Regions from separate parts of the Serratia sp. GW822-FHT06D09 genome, predicted to be linked through region 2. Evidence: predicted binding sites of a transcription regulator. Region 2 holds the regulator's gene; each other region holds the start of a gene.

Region 1 (5,236 bases), on a different contig from region 2:
AGATCCCGGTCGATCCGAAAACCGGCGCCGTTGCCGACGACGTTGCCGCTCAGGCTCGCCAGTCGCTGGAAAACGTTAAAGCGATCGTTGAAGCTGCCGGCCTGAAAGTGGCCGACATCGTGAAAACCACGGTTTTCGTGAAAGATCTGAACGACTTCGCTACCGTTAACGCCGCTTATGAAGCTTTCTTCACCGAGCACAGCGCGCCGTTCCCGGCCCGTTCCTGCGTTGAAGTGGCCCGTCTGCCGAAAGACGTGAAAATCGAAATCGAAGCCATCGCCGTTCGTCGCTAATACCGCGACCACGCGCCCAACGGTCAGCCCAGGCTGGCCGTTTTTATTTGTTGACTCGGCGAATTGCGCCCGCAGCCTCACTTATCGGAGAAGATTGAGCCTTAAAACTTTTTGAGGCCTGTTTCAAAACCGCCACCACTTCTTCACGTGAAGCGCTAATCGGCATTCCTCGGGGGGTCAGGCGGTTAATCTCCTCAGAAGTATAGGCTTTTACCGCCGTCAGCCTTCCCCCCTCGGTTTTGTATACCTGCAGTTCATAGGCGTCAGTTTTCGCTATAAACCGATCCGTGGTTTTAATGACCATATTCCCCCCTATAACCCTGTTTGTTGGTCGTCATTGTCGCTCAAATAATGCGCAATCTCAACCGAGGCCGAGTCGTCGATAAACCATTGGAATAATGCCTGAGCATCGCGGTAGAGAATGCCCTTCTCACCCGAGGTGATATCAATAAAGCGATACTCATTGATGTAATAATCAGCAACTCTCGCATTGATCGGTGATATTAGCCGTAAGCCGGTGCATTGAGTAGCGACCATAAATAGCACCGTGGCATAGAGTGCAAAACGGAAAGTGTTCCCGTCCAGGCTGGAGCCTTTGATGTGGAAATTTTGCAGCATTTCAACATTCAGCACCGCAGGCATCTCGTCTGTTGCGGGGCAAAACTGGCAAAGACAAGCCCCTGCAGGCCTTTGATCCGCATCCAGGATCTTAAAACTAAAATTGAAAGCATCTGGATTATCCAACACAGCACCGCTTAGTGCCCACGGCATACGCAGATTTTCAGGTTGCCGACGCGTCTGCACAATGCACCATTCCAAATCTTCAGCAGTCAGCATTTGCACCCGAATGTTATAGGTAGCGGCAGCAAAAATTTCATTGGCGGTAGCCAACGCGGCACGTCCCAGCGCCTGAACATTAAAATCATGTGGCATTACCCTTCCCTTGAATGCATTTAAAAATGAATCTGTTAGATATATTTTCTCGGTTTCCCCCCTATCTTTTTATGCCTTCGCTGAAGAAACAATCCCCGTATTTTGTTACTGAGGCACGCGCCGCGGTTTTGCCCCGTTTTAAGGCAGCGTCCGCTTGGGTTGCACCCAAAGCGGGCCATTTACTGCCGCGAGCCGGCGTTTTCGCGCCATTTTCGCCCCTTTATCACCTTGGCACATTTTATGCTGGTTCTGTATACAGCCTGCAATGTCGACGAGGTGATGATGCTAAATATCGATCTGTCTGCTTCACCGTTTTTTGATGAGATGCTTCTGGCTGAGGGTAAGCACCGGGGTCACTACGAGGCTTACTGGCATTGGCTGCAACAGGCTGACCAAAAGGCCATTCAACGCAAGAGGGAAGAGGCTGCACTGCTGTTTCACCGGGTGGGGATTACCTTTAACGTTTATGGTGAGGATGACGGCGCTGAGCGCTTGATTCCGTTCGACAGCGTACCGCGCATCATACCCGCCAGCGAGTGGGCGATGCTCGATCGCGGTATTCGCCAGCGCGTACAGGCGCTTAACGCCTTTCTGCACGATATTTACCATCAACAACACATTCTGAAAGCCGGGATCATTCCGGCGGAACAGGTGCTGGCCAACGATCAATATCAACCCTGCATGCAAGGGGTCGATCTGCACCGCAATATTTACGCGCACATCGTTGGCGTGGATATGGTGCGCAACGGTGACGGCCAGTATTACGTGCTGGAAGACAACCTGCGCACCCCGTCCGGTGTTTCCTATATGCTGGAAAACCGCAAAATGATGATGCGCCTGTACCCGGAGCTGTTCGCTCAGCAACGCATCGCGCCGGTGGAGCGCTACCCGTCGCACCTGCTGCAAACCCTGCGTGAAAGCTCGCCGATCAACGATCCTACCGTGGTGGTGCTGACGCCGGGCCGTTTCAACAGCGCCTACTTCGAACACAGCTTCCTGGCGCAGCAGATGGGGGTTGAGCTGGTGGAAAGCGCCGACCTGTTCGTCAAGGACGGGGCGGTCTTTATGCGTACCACCGCCGGGCCTTGCAAGGTGGATGTGATCTACCGCCGGGTGGACGACGCCTTCCTCGATCCGCTGGCATTCCGCCCGGATTCGATGCTCGGCGTGCCGGGCCTGCTGTCGGTATACCGCGCCGGCAACGTGGTGCTGGCCAACGCCATCGGCACCGGCGTGGCCGACGACAAGTCAATTTATCCGTACGTGCCGGACATGGTGCGTTTCTACCTGCAGGAAGAGCCGATCCTCAATAACGTGCCCACCTGGCAATGCCGCCACAAGAATGAACTGTCGTACGTGCTGGCGAACCTGGAACAGATGGTGGTGAAGGAGGTGCACGGTGCCGGCGGCTACGGCATGCTGATCGGCCCGGCGGCGACCAAAGACGAAATCGCTCACTTCCGCAGCCTGCTGCTGGCCAAGCCGCATAACTACATTGCGCAAAATACGCTGGCGCTGTCGACCTGCCCGACCTTCGTCAACGACGGCCTGGCGCCGCGACATATCGATTTACGGCCGTTCGCCCTCAGCGGCGCGGAAATCCGCCTGGTGCCAGGCGGCCTGACGCGCGTGGCGCTGGCGCAAGGCTCACTGGTGGTCAACTCGTCGCAAGGCGGGGGAACCAAGGATACCTGGGTGTTGGAGGACGACGCATGCTGAGCCGAACTGCCAGTGAACTCTATTGGATGGCCCGCTATCTGGAGCGGGCGGAAAGCATCGCCCGGGTGCTCGACGTCACCAACAAGCTGTCGATGATGCCGATCCGCGACAGCGAGGATCAGGATCTGCAGGTGCCGCTCAATCTGACCAGTACCGGGCAGCTGTATGCCGCCGCCTACCCCGACCTGACGATGGCCAATCTGGTGAGCTTTTTTGCGCTCGACAGCCGCAACCACAGCAGCATTTACAGCTGTCTGCAAATGGGCTGGAACAACGCCCATGCGGTGCGCGGCAGCCTGTCTTCCGAGGTCTGGGAATGCATCAACGCCACCTGGATCGAAATGAAGCTGATCCGCCGTCAGGGCATAGGTTCGGTGGGCGCGGATGGCTTTTTCGACTGGGTGAAGGAACGTTCTCACCTGTTTCGCGGCGCGATGTTCGGTACCTTGCTGCGCAGCGACGCCATGTGCTTTATCCGTCTCGGTACCCTGCTGGAGCGCGCAGACAGCACTGCCCGTCTGTTAGGGGTCAAGAACTCGCTGATGGACAGCGACGGCGACCCGGTGCGCGAATATTACCGCATGGACACGCTGTTGCGGGCAGTGAGCGCACGCGAAGCCTACCACAGTATCTACAAGCAGCAGCTCAGTCGGGACACCATTGCCGAACTGATGATCCTGCGTAATGAAATCCCCCGCTCCCTGCTGGCCTGCGTCGGCGATCTGGTGCAACAGCTGGAGCAAATTGGCGGCAACAGTGCCAATCAGCCGCGCCGGCTGGCGCATACGCTGCACGCCGAGCTGCGCTTTAGCAGCATGAAAGATCTGAACAAGGTCGGGTTGAACGACTGGCTGGACGCGTTTCTCGGCCAGATTGGCGGCATCGCGGAGAGCATCCATCACACTTATCTGGAGGCGCAATGAAACTGAACATTGAGCACAACACCCACTATACCTATGCCCAGCAGGTGCAGCGCAGCACTCAGTATCTGCGCCTGACGCCGCAGGATTCGGAGCATCAGCGCATCATTTCATGGCAGTTGACGCTGCCGGAAGATGCCGTGTGCACCACCGATGCCTTCGGCAACGTGCTGCACGTGCTGACGCTGGATCACCCGCACCAGGCCATCAGCATTCAGGCCCACGGCGTGGTGGAAATTGAAGACGGTGCCGAAGATCAGGTGATGGGGCATTTGTCGCCGCTGGTCTTCCTGCGCCACAGCCCGCTGACCCAACCCGACAGCGCGATCCAGGCCTTCGCCCTGCGCTACTACCAACCGCAGGCGGTGCTGGACGGGCTGGAAAATCTGATGGGCGAGCTGCTGCTCAAAATGCCGTACACCCCAGGGTCAACCAGCGTCACCGACAGCGCGGCCCAGGCATTCGCAACCGGCACCGGCGTCTGTCAGGATCATACCCACGTATTTTTGGCCTGCTGCCGCAGCCTGAACATTCCGGCGCGCTATGTCAGCGGTTATCTTTATAGCGAGGACTCGGCCCACGTCGCCACCCACGCCTGGGCCGAGGCCTGGGTCGACGACCGCTGGCACAGCTTTGACGTCACCAACAATACCCGCCTGCCGAATCAACACCTTAAGCTGGCGGTAGGCATCGACTATCTCGACGCCTGCCCGGTACGCGGGATGCGGCTCGGCGGCGGCTGCGAGAACATGCAGACCATCGCCGAAGTGCAGATGATGCCAACCGGCCAGTAGCCTCTTGCCGAAAACCAAGGTTTACGGCACGCTGGCGGTTGGCGGCGTGCCAGTATCGTTTTGAGGGATTGTGGTATGACCTATTGTGTGGCCATGCGCTTGTCTTCCGGGCTGGTCTTTGCTTCCGATTCGCGCACCAATGCCGGCGTGGATCATATTTCCACCTTCCGCAAACTGCACGTGTTTCAGCAGGACGGTGAACGCATGCTGGTGTTGCAAAGCGCCGGCAACCTGGCGACCACTCAGAGCATCATCAGCCTGTTACAGCGCCGCAGCAAAGATCCCGAACGCCTGAACCTGCTGAACGCACCGAGCATGTACGAAGCCGCCACGCTGGTGGGCGAAACGGTGCGGGAAGTGATCCAACGCGACAGCGAAGCCCAGCAAAGCGGCAGCACGACCGACTTTAGCTGCAGCCTGCTGCTCGGCGGCCAGATCAGCGGTGAAGAGTTGCGGCTATTCCATATTTATCCGCAGGGTAATTTTATCGAGGCCACCCGCGATACGCCCTATTTCCAGATTGGCGAAAGCAAATACGGCAAACCGATTATCGATCGGGTACTGACCTACGACACCC
Region 2 (5,236 bases):
GAAGAAGCGCTGGTGGATTACATCCTGTCGTATATCAATTCGCACTATAACTACAACCTGCAAGGGGACAAGCAGCTGCGGGCCGATCTGCTCACCCACATCAAAACCATGATCACCCGGGTGAAATACCAGATTAATATCCCCAACCCGCTGTTGGCGAACATCAAGCAGCACTACCCGATGGCCTACGACGTGACGCTGGCGGCCGTATCGAGCTGGGGAAAATACACGCCTTATACCCTGAGTGAAAACGAGATCGGCTATTTGGTGCTGCACATTGGCGTTGGCCTGGAGCGGCATTACAACATCGGTTATGAGCGCCATCCGCAGGTGATGTTGGTCTGCGATACCGGCAACTCGACGGTCCGGATGATCCAGGCGCAAATCGCACGCAAATACCCGCAGTTGGTGATGACGCGCATCGTTTCGCTACGCGATTACGAGGTGCTCAATCATATCGACGAAGACTTTGTCATTTCCAACGCGCGGGTCAGTGAAAAGAACAAACCGGTGGTGGTGATGTCACCGTTCCCGACCGAATACCAACTAGAACAGTTGGGTAAGCTGGTGCTGGTGGATCGCACCAAGCCCTATATGCTGGAGAAGTTTTTCGACGCCGACCATTTTATGGTGGTGAACGAGCCGCTGACTCAGGCGCAATTGTTCCAGAAAGTGTGCAGCCAGCTTGAGCGCGAAGGCTACGTGGGTGGTGACTTTTATCCGTCGGTCGTAGAGCGCGAGGCGATAGTTTCCACGCTGCTGGGCGAGGGGATCGCACTGCCGCACTCGCTGGGCCTGTTGGCGAAAAAAACCGTGGTGGTGACGTTGCTGGCGCCGCAGGGTGTGGTCTGGGGAGAGGGCGAAATCGCCCACGTGATCTTCCTGTTGGCGATCAGCAAAAGCGATTACGAAGAAGCGATGGCTATTTATGAGCTGTTTGTCACCTTTGTACGCGAGCGGTCAATGAGCCGCCTGTTGGGCAGCAACAACTTCGATAGCTTCAAGGCGGTGGCGCTGGACTGTTTGAGCCGGATCTAGGACTGGAGGGGTTAGGTCTAATGAAAAGGGCGCAATAGCGCCCCCAGTATTTTAGTCTTCGTCAAAACCGGAATTAATCAGTTCAATCACCGCGGCCAGCGCTTTAACCTCATCCGGCCCGGTGGCTTCCACCTCGATATGGCGCCCTTGCGCAGAGTCCAGCATCAGCAGCGCAATCACGCTGCTGGCCTCGGCCTCGGTGCCGCTGTCGTTGCGCAGCATCACTTCGGCATCAAAACTCTGCACCAGCTCGAACAGCTTCATCGCCGGGCGGGCGTGCATGCCCAGTTTGTTTTTGATTTCAACCGTTTGCTTGACCGTCATTGTTTGCGTTTTTCCAGCGTGCGGTGGCGTGACTGTACGTTCTTGCCGCGTGAGCGGAAGTAATCGGCCAACTGTTCCGCTACGTAGACTGAACGGTGTTTACCGCCGGTACAGCCAATGGCCACCGTCAGATAGCTGCGGTTGTTGGTTTCCAGCATTGGCAACCACTGTTCCAGATAGCTGCGGGTCTGGTAGATAAAGTTGTGCACCTCAGTGTGGCGATCGAGGAATGAGGCGACGGGTTTATCCAGGCCGGTCATCGGGCGAAGTTTAGGATCCCAGTGTGGGTTCGGCAGGAAACGTACGTCGAACACGTAATCGGCGTCGATCGGGATACCGTGCTTAAAGCCGAAGGATTCAAACACCATGGTCAGCTCGCGCTCGCGTTTGCCCAGTAAACGGGTACGCAGCATTTCGGCCAGTTCATGCACCGACATTTCCGAGGTGTCGATGATCAGATCGGCTCGTGAACGCAGTGGTTCCAGCAGATCGCTTTCTTCATCGATGGCGCTTTCCAGCGACAGATTCTTGCTGGACAGCGGGTGTAAGCGACGAGTATCACTGTAACGACGAATCAGTGTGTTACGGTCGGCATCAAGGAACAGCAACTGCGGCGAAAAGCTGTCCGGCAGTTGGGTCATCGCATATTCAAACACTTCCGGCGATTCCGGCATGTTACGCACGTCGATGCTTACCGCCGCGGAGCTGTTGCGTTCCGCCAGCGTATTGGCAAGCTGCGGCAGCAGTACCACGGGCAGGTTATCAACGCAGTAAAAACCCATGTCTTCCAGCGCCCGTAAGGCGACGGATTTCCCTGAACCGGAACGGCCGCTGACAATCATCAGCACCATGTGGCAACTCCCCCTGGCATCTCAGTGGCGTTTATCGCCACCGTTAGAAACTTTATTATTCCGGCCTGAACCGGAATCCATCATGGCTAAACAGTATCGTTATCCGGGCTGGAAGTCACGCCAGCCGGGCGTTACTCGGTGATGATTTGGTAAAGCTCTTCGTCACTTTGCGCCGCGCGCAGGCGGCGGCATACTGTTTTGTCGGCCAGACGCTTGGCGACCAGAGACAGGGTATGCAGATGGGTTTTACATTGGTCGGCCGGCACCAGCAGGGCGAACAGCAGATCGACCGGCTGGTTATCAATGGCGTCGAAGGCGATAGGTTGGTCGAGACGAATAAACACGCCAACGGCCCGCAGTGTGTCCTCTTCCAGTTTGCCATGGGGGATGGCGATACCGTTGCCGATACCGGTGCTGCCCATGCGCTCGCGGGTGAGAACCGCGTCAAATACCACCTGGGGTGGCAGATTGAGCTGTTTGGCGGCCAGTTCGCTGATAATTTCCAAAGCCCGTTTCTTGCTGGTGCAATGTACGGAGCTTCTGGTGCACTCGATATTTAATACCGAGCTTAACTGCATTGTTTCGTTGTTCATCTCATCTTCACTTAAAACCACACCAGCAAGCAGGCTTGTGAGGTGATTTTTCGCCTTGTTTAACCCTGATGGCTTATCGGCGCGTACCCAAACAGGTAACGCGCCGATGGCCGAGGCTACGTTTGAGCCGTACCCGCTGACGGAAACGGCCCAGAATGTCAGTGTTGTTTCAGTTTGTCTTTATGTTTGTTCAATTGACGCGCCAGTTTGTCGATCAGGGTATCAATTGCCGCATACATGTTCTCGTCTTCCGAGGTGGCGTGCAACTCGCCTCCATTCACGTGCACCGTCGCTTCTGCAATCTGCTGCACTTTTTCCACACTAAGCACGACATACACCTGATTTATGCGGTCAAAATACTGTTCGAGTTTGGCGAACTTGGTGTTCACGAACTCACGCAAAGGTTCGGTGATTTCGATGTGGTGTCCGGTAATGTTGAGCTGCATAGTGTCTTCCTTCTCAATAGAGGTCAAACCAACTGTTTACGTTGGTTGGACGGCGGGATGGACAAAGACTCTCGGTACTTGGCGACGGTACGCCGCGCCACGATGATCCCCTGATCGGAGAGCAGGGTAGCCAGCTTGCTGTCGCTGAGCGGTTTGGCGGGGTTTTCCGCCGCAATCAATTTCTTCACCACCGCCCGGATCGCCGTAGAGGAAGCTTCGCCCCCGCTGTCGGTATTCACGTGGCTTGAGAAGAAATATTTCAATTCGAAAATGCCGCGCGGACTGTGCAAAAACTTCTGCGTGGTCACGCGTGAGATTGTCGATTCATGCATCTCCACGGCCTGAGCGATATCCGCCAGCACCATGGGCTTCATAAATTCCGCGCCTTGCTCAAAGAACGCCTGCTGCTGCTCGACGATGCAGCGCGAAACTTTCAGCAGGGTGTCATTGCGGCTTTCCAGGCTCTTGATCAGCCATTTCGCCTCCTGCAAATTGCTGCGGATGTACTGACCGTCGCTGTCGTTACGCGCGCTATTGCCCAGAGCGGCATACTGCTGATTGATCTTCAGCCTTGGGATGCTGTCGCTGTTGAGCTCGACCGTCCACACATCCTGCACTTTGCGTACCAGCACGTCCGGGATCACGTACTCAGATTCGCCGGTGTTGATCGACTGGCCTGGACGCGGATCGAGTGACTGGATCAGCAACATCGCTTCTTTCAGTGTATCTTCTTTTGAGCGCGTTGTTCGCATCAGGCTGCGAAAGTCGTGGTTAGCCAGCAAGTCCAGATGTTCGCTGATGATCAGGCGCGCTTCCGCCAGGTAAGGCGTGTCTTGGGCGTATTGGGATAGCTGAACCAGCAGACAATCGCGCAGGTCGCGCGCCGCGACGCCAACCGGATCAAACCGCTGTACGCGCTTCAATACCGCCTCGACTTCGTCCATTGTCACATTCTCGTCACCCATGCTCTCCAGAATGTCTTCCAGCGGCACGGTGAGATAGCCGGTGTCATCGACGGCGTCGACGATCGAGGTGGCAATGGCAGCATCGGTATCGGAAAACGGCGTCAGATCCACCTGCCACATCAGGTAATCCTGCAGGGTTTGGGTGGTTTCACCCTGATACACCGGCAGTTCGTCGTCACTGTAATCGGTGCGAGTTCCTGACGGAGTTCCGGCGGTATAGATCTCGTCCCAGGTGGCGTCCAGCGGCAGCTCTTCGGGCATGTCCTTTTGTTCCAGCGCCTCCCGGGTATCCAAACCTTCGGTTTCGGTCGTCTCTTTCGCGTCGATTTCTTCGTGCAGATCGGTCTGTTCAAGCAGTGGATTGCTCTCTAACGCCAGCTGTATCTCCTGCTGGAGCTCAAGCGTGGACAACTGCAGCAGTCGTATGGCCTGCTGGAGCTGGGGGGTCATTGCCAGTTGTTGGCTAAACCTGAGTTGCAAACCTTGCTTCATATTCTTCAGTCTACTTCCGTTAACAGTCGCCCATCAGGACGCGCCGGTACTCAGAGGCGGAATTCTTCGCCCAGATAAACGCGTTTTACCTGCTCATCGGCCAGAATAGCATCCGGCGTGCCGTGAGCAATCAGTTTGCCCTGGCTGACGATATAGGCGCGTTCACACACGTCCAGCGTTTCGCGCACGTTATGGTCGGTGATCAGCACGCCCAGGCCGCTGTCACGCAAGTGCTCGATAATTTTTTTAATGTCGATAACGGAAATCGGGTCAACCCCGGCGAAGGGTTCATCCAGCAGGATGAATTTCGGGTTAGCCGCCAGCGCACGGGCGATCTCCACGCGGCGACGTTCGCCACCGGACAGCGCCTGGCCCAGGTTGTCGCGCAGATGGGAGATATGGAACTCTTCCATCAGCTCCACCGCACGGTCCGCCCGCTGTTCGCTGCTGAGATCGTCACGGATCTCCAGCACCGCCATCAGGTTGTCGTAAACGCTCAGGCGGCGGAAGATCGAGGCTTCCTGCGG
Region 3 (5,236 bases), on a different contig from region 2:
GTGGTAAACGCCAGCCGATCGCCCTGCTGCGTTAACTCGGCCAAATCCAACCGGGCCTGATCTTCACGCTGATCCAACTGCGGGTTGGCAAAGGCCGGCAGGAAAAGATCGTCCAGCAATTGCTGCATGGCAGCTCCACCGCTACCATGAGCCATAGTAATCACGTTATTCATGCTGGCGTCTCCTCTGTTTCACGGCGATATTGGTACCAGGCGGCGCAGGCCCCTTCGGACGAGACCATCAGCGCGCCAAACGCGTTTTGCGGCGTACAACCGCGACCAAACAGCGGACAGTCGCGCGGTTTGCATCGCCCGGTGAGCACGTCTCCGCAGCGGGATCGCGGATCGTCAGCCACTTGCCGCCGCTGCGGACGGAAACGACGTTCGGCATCAAAAGCCTGGTAGCCTGGCGTGAGGGCAATGCCTGAGTCGGCAATGGTGCCCAGCCCGCGCCATTCGCTGCCGCCTCCCAGGACAAAAACTTCGCTCATCGCCTGCTGTGCCAGCCGGTTGCCCTGTTCCGGTACCACCCGCCGGTATTGGTTCTCGGTTTGGCTTTGTCGGCCAAGAAACTGCTCGACCAGCATCAGCACCCCTTGCAAGATATCCAGTGGCTCAAAGCCGGTCACCACCAGGGGTTTGTGGTATTGCCTGCTGATAAAATGATAGGGCTCGGTGCCTATCACCATGCTGACGTGGCCGGGTGCCAGAAAACCGTCAATGCGTACATCCGGCTGTTGCAGCAGGCTGCGTAAGGTGGGGATCAGGCTGATGTGCTGACAAAATACGCTGAAGTTGCCCAGGCCTTCCTGCCGGGCCTGTTGCAGGGTAATCGCCGTGACCGGCATGGTGGTTTCAAAACCCAACGCGAAGAACACCACCTGCCGTTGCGGATTTTGCCGCGCCAGCATCAGGGCATCCAGCGGTGAGTAGACCACGCGCACATCGGCCCCGCGCTCGCGCGCCTGCAGTAAAGACCCCTGCTGTCCTGGCACCCGCAGCGCATCGCCGAAGGTGCAAAAAATCACTTCGGGGTGCTCGGCGATTTCGCAGCAGGCGTCGATGCGCCCCATAGGTAAAACGCAAACCGGGCAGCCGGGGCCATGAATGAATTCGATTTGCGCCGGCAGCAGCTTATCCAGGCCAAAGCGGAATATCGCATGGGTATGGCCACCACACACCTCCATGATTTGCAGCGGTCGTTCGGCGGTAAACGGCAACTGTGCGGCGCGGTGCCAGATATGTTGCAGCAGTTTCTTTACCCGCTGCGGATCGCGAAATTCATCTACGTAATCCATGGCTATCCTCCCCCGCCAAAAACAGCGCCACGTCCTGTTCCACTTCCCCCATCGCCTGCAGTGCTGCCAGCATATCCTCGGCCTCTTGTTGATCGAGGCGGCTCATCGCAAAGCCCACGTGAATCAATACCCAACACCCCAGCATCGCTTCTTTGGGTTCACCCTCCCGGCAAACCAATGCGATATTCACTTCGCGCTGCACGCCGCAGACGTCGGCCCAAGCGTGCTGAGGCTGGTGTTGATCCAACGCCACGATCTGCCCGGGGATCCCTATGCACATAGCTGCCGCTCCAGCCAGGCCAACCACTGATCCATCCCTTCCCCCTGAGTCGCAGAAAGGGTAATTATCTCGATGTCGGGATTAACCTGACGGGCATTGGCGATACAGGCGGCCAGATCAAACTTCAAGTACGGCAGCAGATCGACCTTGTTCAGCAGCATCAGACGTGCGGCGGCGAACATATGCGGGTACTTGAGGGGCTTGTCTTCCCCTTCGGTGACCGACAGCACCGCCACCTTGTGCCGCTCCCCCAGATCGAAGCTGGCTGGGCAAACCAGGTTGCCGACATTTTCGATAAACAGCAGGCTGCTGGGTTTGAGCTCCAGACGCTGGGCGGCTTCGTGAACCATTTGCGCATCCAGATGACAGCCTTTGCCGGTATTGACCTGGATCGCCGGCACGCCGGTGGCGCGGATACGTTCGGCATCGTTGGTGGTTTGCTGGTCTCCTTCCACCACCGCGCACTCACGCATCCCGCGCAGCCGCAGCAGGGTTTCGGTCAGCAAGGTGGTTTTGCCAGAACCGGGGCTGGAAACCAGATTCAACGCCAGGATGTGTTGCTCGGCAAAATACTGGCGATTGCGTTCGGCCAGACGATCGTTTTTATCCAACACCCGGGTTTCTATTTCCAGCATTCGCCGCTGGCTGATGCCCGGCGCATGGGTGCCCGCCAATCCCAGTCCATAATGCAGGTCCCCCTGCAGAGGCCGCTGCGGGCGAAACGGTACCTTTGCTTGCCCTTCAATCGTCATTTCCCCATGGGCACAACCGCAAGTGCTGCACATGTTCTTTCTCCTTTCAGTTATTCAATTTCCAGACGTTTTATTTGCAACCCATCATCGGCCTGCACCCGTAGGTTTCTTCCGGCGCAGTGCGGGCAGACCAACACCTGCGGGATCAACAGCTCGACGTCAGCCTGGCAGTCATAACACCAGGACAAGGCGCGTTGTTCAGTCAGATGCAGCTCACAGCCTTCGGCCAGGGTGTCGCGACATACCATGTCAAAACAGAACCGCAGCGATTCCGCCTCCACGCAGGAAAATGCGCCAATTTCGAACCACACCGCGGTAATACGTTTCGCACGATGTTGACGAGCCTGTTGCTGCATTATTTCCATCGCATGTTGGCACAAGGTTATTTCGTGCATCCGGCCTCCACTCAGGGTGATAAAACGTTTCGTCACCCTGCGTTGCAAATATGGTGCCAAAACCCATTCGGCATATTTGTCGAGTGTCATGACGTCGACAGTAATTAGCTGGCAGCCCCCAATCCAATTTAAAGATTAATTCCAACCCTGATGATTGAATTAAAAGGAAATAATGAAAATCACCAGAGACTGGCACGCTTTATGCTTTAAGTCGTTCACCCGAAGCGATTCGACAATGACCATCAATTTTGAGTGACGACAATGAGTACTATCAGTGAAGTAACCAGCCAGGCCGATTATATCGCCAACAAAAGCAACCGCCTGATGGCGCAGTGGCAAACCTACCACAGCACCTTAATCAAAGCGGTTACCACCACTAAAAAGAAGATTAATCATCAGTTTACTTACGGTCAGGACGACGATCTGCGTTTTGTACTGTTCAACCACTTCACGGTGAGCATTCAATTAAGTGAGGGGTTTTACAGCCGTGATATCTGCTATCGCATTAATTTGGCATCGCCGCATGAAGCGGAGAATTTCGCCCCCTTCGCCCATGCCTCGCTGGATGAAGACGGTAATATTGACGGTGTAATAAACAATCGCGATATGCCGGCGGTATTTGAACATTATCTGGATAAGATCGCCGTTATTTACCAATGCCTGTTTGATTCGCTGCATGACGGCCACGCCATTCATGACGCACTGAAAAAAATAACCCTGTCCGTCTGACTGTCGGCGTTACTCACTGACAGAAAACTGTCGAAACGTCATTTTTTACTGACGATTTCGTCATAAATGACGAAGCAAGGAGTGTGCATGAACCGCTTTATTATTGCGGACCCCAAATTGTGTATTGGCTGCAATACCTGCATGGCCAGTTGTTCTGCGGAACATCGGCAACGGGGTTTGCAGGCATTACCCCGCTTGCAGGTGATTCGTAACGCCCGCGATTCGGCACCGGTGATGTGCCATCAATGTGAGGATGCGCCCTGCGCGCAGGTCTGTCCGGTAAACGCCATTCGCCATCAGGATGATGCCATCGTCCTGAACGAGAGCCTGTGCGTCAGTTGCAAACTCTGCGGTATTGCTTGCCCGTTCGGCGCCATAGGCTTCGGCGGCAGCACCCCGTTAGCGATCCCCTCAGACTGCAACACACCGCTGGCCCTGCCTGCCGCCAAAGCGCCGCGACCGATCGGCGCCTTCCTGGATTGCGTGCCCGGTGTCCGCGCCGTGGCGGTCAAGTGCGACCTTTGCGCTTTCACCCCCTTAGGCCCGGCCTGTATCCGTACCTGTCCTACCCAGGCCATTCGCTTGGTCAGCGACCACGACGTGCGTAACGCCAGCGAACAGAAAAGGCGCAACGCCATGCAGGCGCTCAGCGCCGAGCTGCCGTTCGCTACCGCCCCAGAATCCCGCAAGGAGCCGAATTGATGTTTTACCCCATTGCGCCCGACCCATTGTCGTTGCTGACTCTGGCATTCGTCGGGTATCTCCTGTTCGCGTTGCTGAGCTGGCTGCTGGCCCCCTGGCCGCGTGTCAATGCCTTGCTGGGTGGCGGCACCTTATTGTGTGCCATCGCCACCTTGTTGGCCGCCGGACAACTGCTGTTCGCACCGCTGCACAGCGCCCGTTTGCCCTGGTTGCGTTATGCGGTGGAAATCAGCGGCATTAATGCGTTGTTATTGCTGGTGATGGCTTTGTGTGGGATCTGCGCCGCGCTGTATCACATCGGAAGCGTCACGAAGCTGAACGCCAGTGCAGGTGGCCGGTTGGGCGGGCTGATCAATCTGATGCTGGCAGCGCTCAGCGCCGCCGCGATCGCCGATAATGCACTGGCCTTGCTGTTGCTGTTAGAACTGGCGGCGCTGTGCGGCTATTTCTTGATTGTCCACGCCCCGAACGCGAAAAGTCTGCGGGCCGGGCACAGCCAGTTTTTGCTGATGCGCCTGGGCACCCTGCTGTTGGTTATCGCTTTCGCACTGATTTATACCCACAGCCACAGCCTGCAATTCAGCGTGATCCGCGCTACGCCATTACCGGATGCACTGCGTAACGGCGTCTTCCTGCTGGCGTTGGCCGGGTTTGGCATTTTTGCCGGGGTGATGCCGCTGCATGCCTGGGTGCCTCAGTCCCACAGCAGCGCGCCGGCCTCGGCCGCCACGTTGTTTTCCGGCGCACTGATGAAGGTCGGCCTGCTGGGGATCCTGAAGATAGGACTGGATCTGCTGGGTACGCCCCCGCTGTGGTGGGGATTGCTGGTCCTGCTGCTGGCCGCCGGCACCGCATTTTTTGGCGGGTTGTATGCGCTGATGGAGCACGATCTGCGGCGCTTGCTGGCTTACCACACGCTGGAGAATATCGGCATCATCCTGCTGGGCATTGGCGGTGCCATGGTCGGTATGGCGCTGCAACAGCCATTACTGACGGCGTTCGCCCTGATCGGCGGCCTGTTCCATTTGTTGAATCACAGCCTGTTCAAAAGCGCATTGCTGTTGGCGGCGGGTACCATCGA

The links. Region 2 encodes sigma-54, which starts transcription at its own class of promoters, with help from an activator protein. Its sites were predicted from a motif close to GTTGGCACANNTTTCGCTNT; they were not measured.
Region 1: AC1RKG_RS20500 (circularly permuted type 2 ATP-grasp protein) is a predicted target of sigma-54. The motif match lies at 1,454-1,473, and genes of this name have one in related genera.
Region 3: hycA (formate hydrogenlyase regulator HycA) is a predicted target of sigma-54. The motif match lies at 2,913-2,932, and genes of this name have one in related genera.

The regions. Positions count from the first base shown of each region.
Region 1 is NZ_JBXALO010000010.1:26,218-31,453, forward strand. Features, by position in the region: gene ridA (2-iminobutanoate/2-iminopropanoate deaminase) at 1-293, shown strand, start outside; gene AC1RKG_RS20490 (hypothetical protein) at 337-597, opposite strand; gene AC1RKG_RS20495 (hypothetical protein) at 606-1,226, opposite strand; gene AC1RKG_RS20500 (circularly permuted type 2 ATP-grasp protein) at 1,509-2,945, shown strand; gene AC1RKG_RS20505 (alpha-E domain-containing protein) at 2,939-3,868, shown strand; gene AC1RKG_RS20510 (transglutaminase family protein) at 3,865-4,659, shown strand; gene AC1RKG_RS20515 (proteasome-type protease) at 4,735-5,236, shown strand, end outside.
Region 2 is NZ_JBXALO010000004.1:166,877-172,112, forward strand. Features, by position in the region: gene AC1RKG_RS11740 (BglG family transcription antiterminator) at 1-1,038, shown strand, start outside; gene npr (PTS phosphocarrier protein NPr) at 1,090-1,362, opposite strand; gene rapZ (RNase adapter RapZ) at 1,359-2,213, opposite strand; gene ptsN (PTS IIA-like nitrogen regulatory protein PtsN) at 2,345-2,806, opposite strand; gene hpf (ribosome hibernation promoting factor) at 2,965-3,252, opposite strand; gene rpoN (RNA polymerase factor sigma-54) at 3,276-4,709, opposite strand; gene lptB (LPS export ABC transporter ATP-binding protein) at 4,760-5,236, opposite strand, start outside.
Region 3 is NZ_JBXALO010000001.1:486,974-492,209, reverse strand. Features, by position in the region: gene hypE (hydrogenase expression/formation protein HypE) at 1-173, opposite strand, end outside; gene hypD (hydrogenase formation protein HypD) at 170-1,297, opposite strand; gene hypC (HypC/HybG/HupF family hydrogenase formation chaperone) at 1,281-1,577, opposite strand; gene hypB (hydrogenase nickel incorporation protein HypB) at 1,568-2,362, opposite strand; gene hypA (hydrogenase maturation nickel metallochaperone HypA) at 2,380-2,724, opposite strand; gene hycA (formate hydrogenlyase regulator HycA) at 2,986-3,453, shown strand; gene AC1RKG_RS02260 (4Fe-4S dicluster domain-containing protein) at 3,541-4,155, shown strand; gene AC1RKG_RS02255 (proton-conducting transporter transmembrane domain-containing protein) at 4,155-5,236, shown strand, end outside.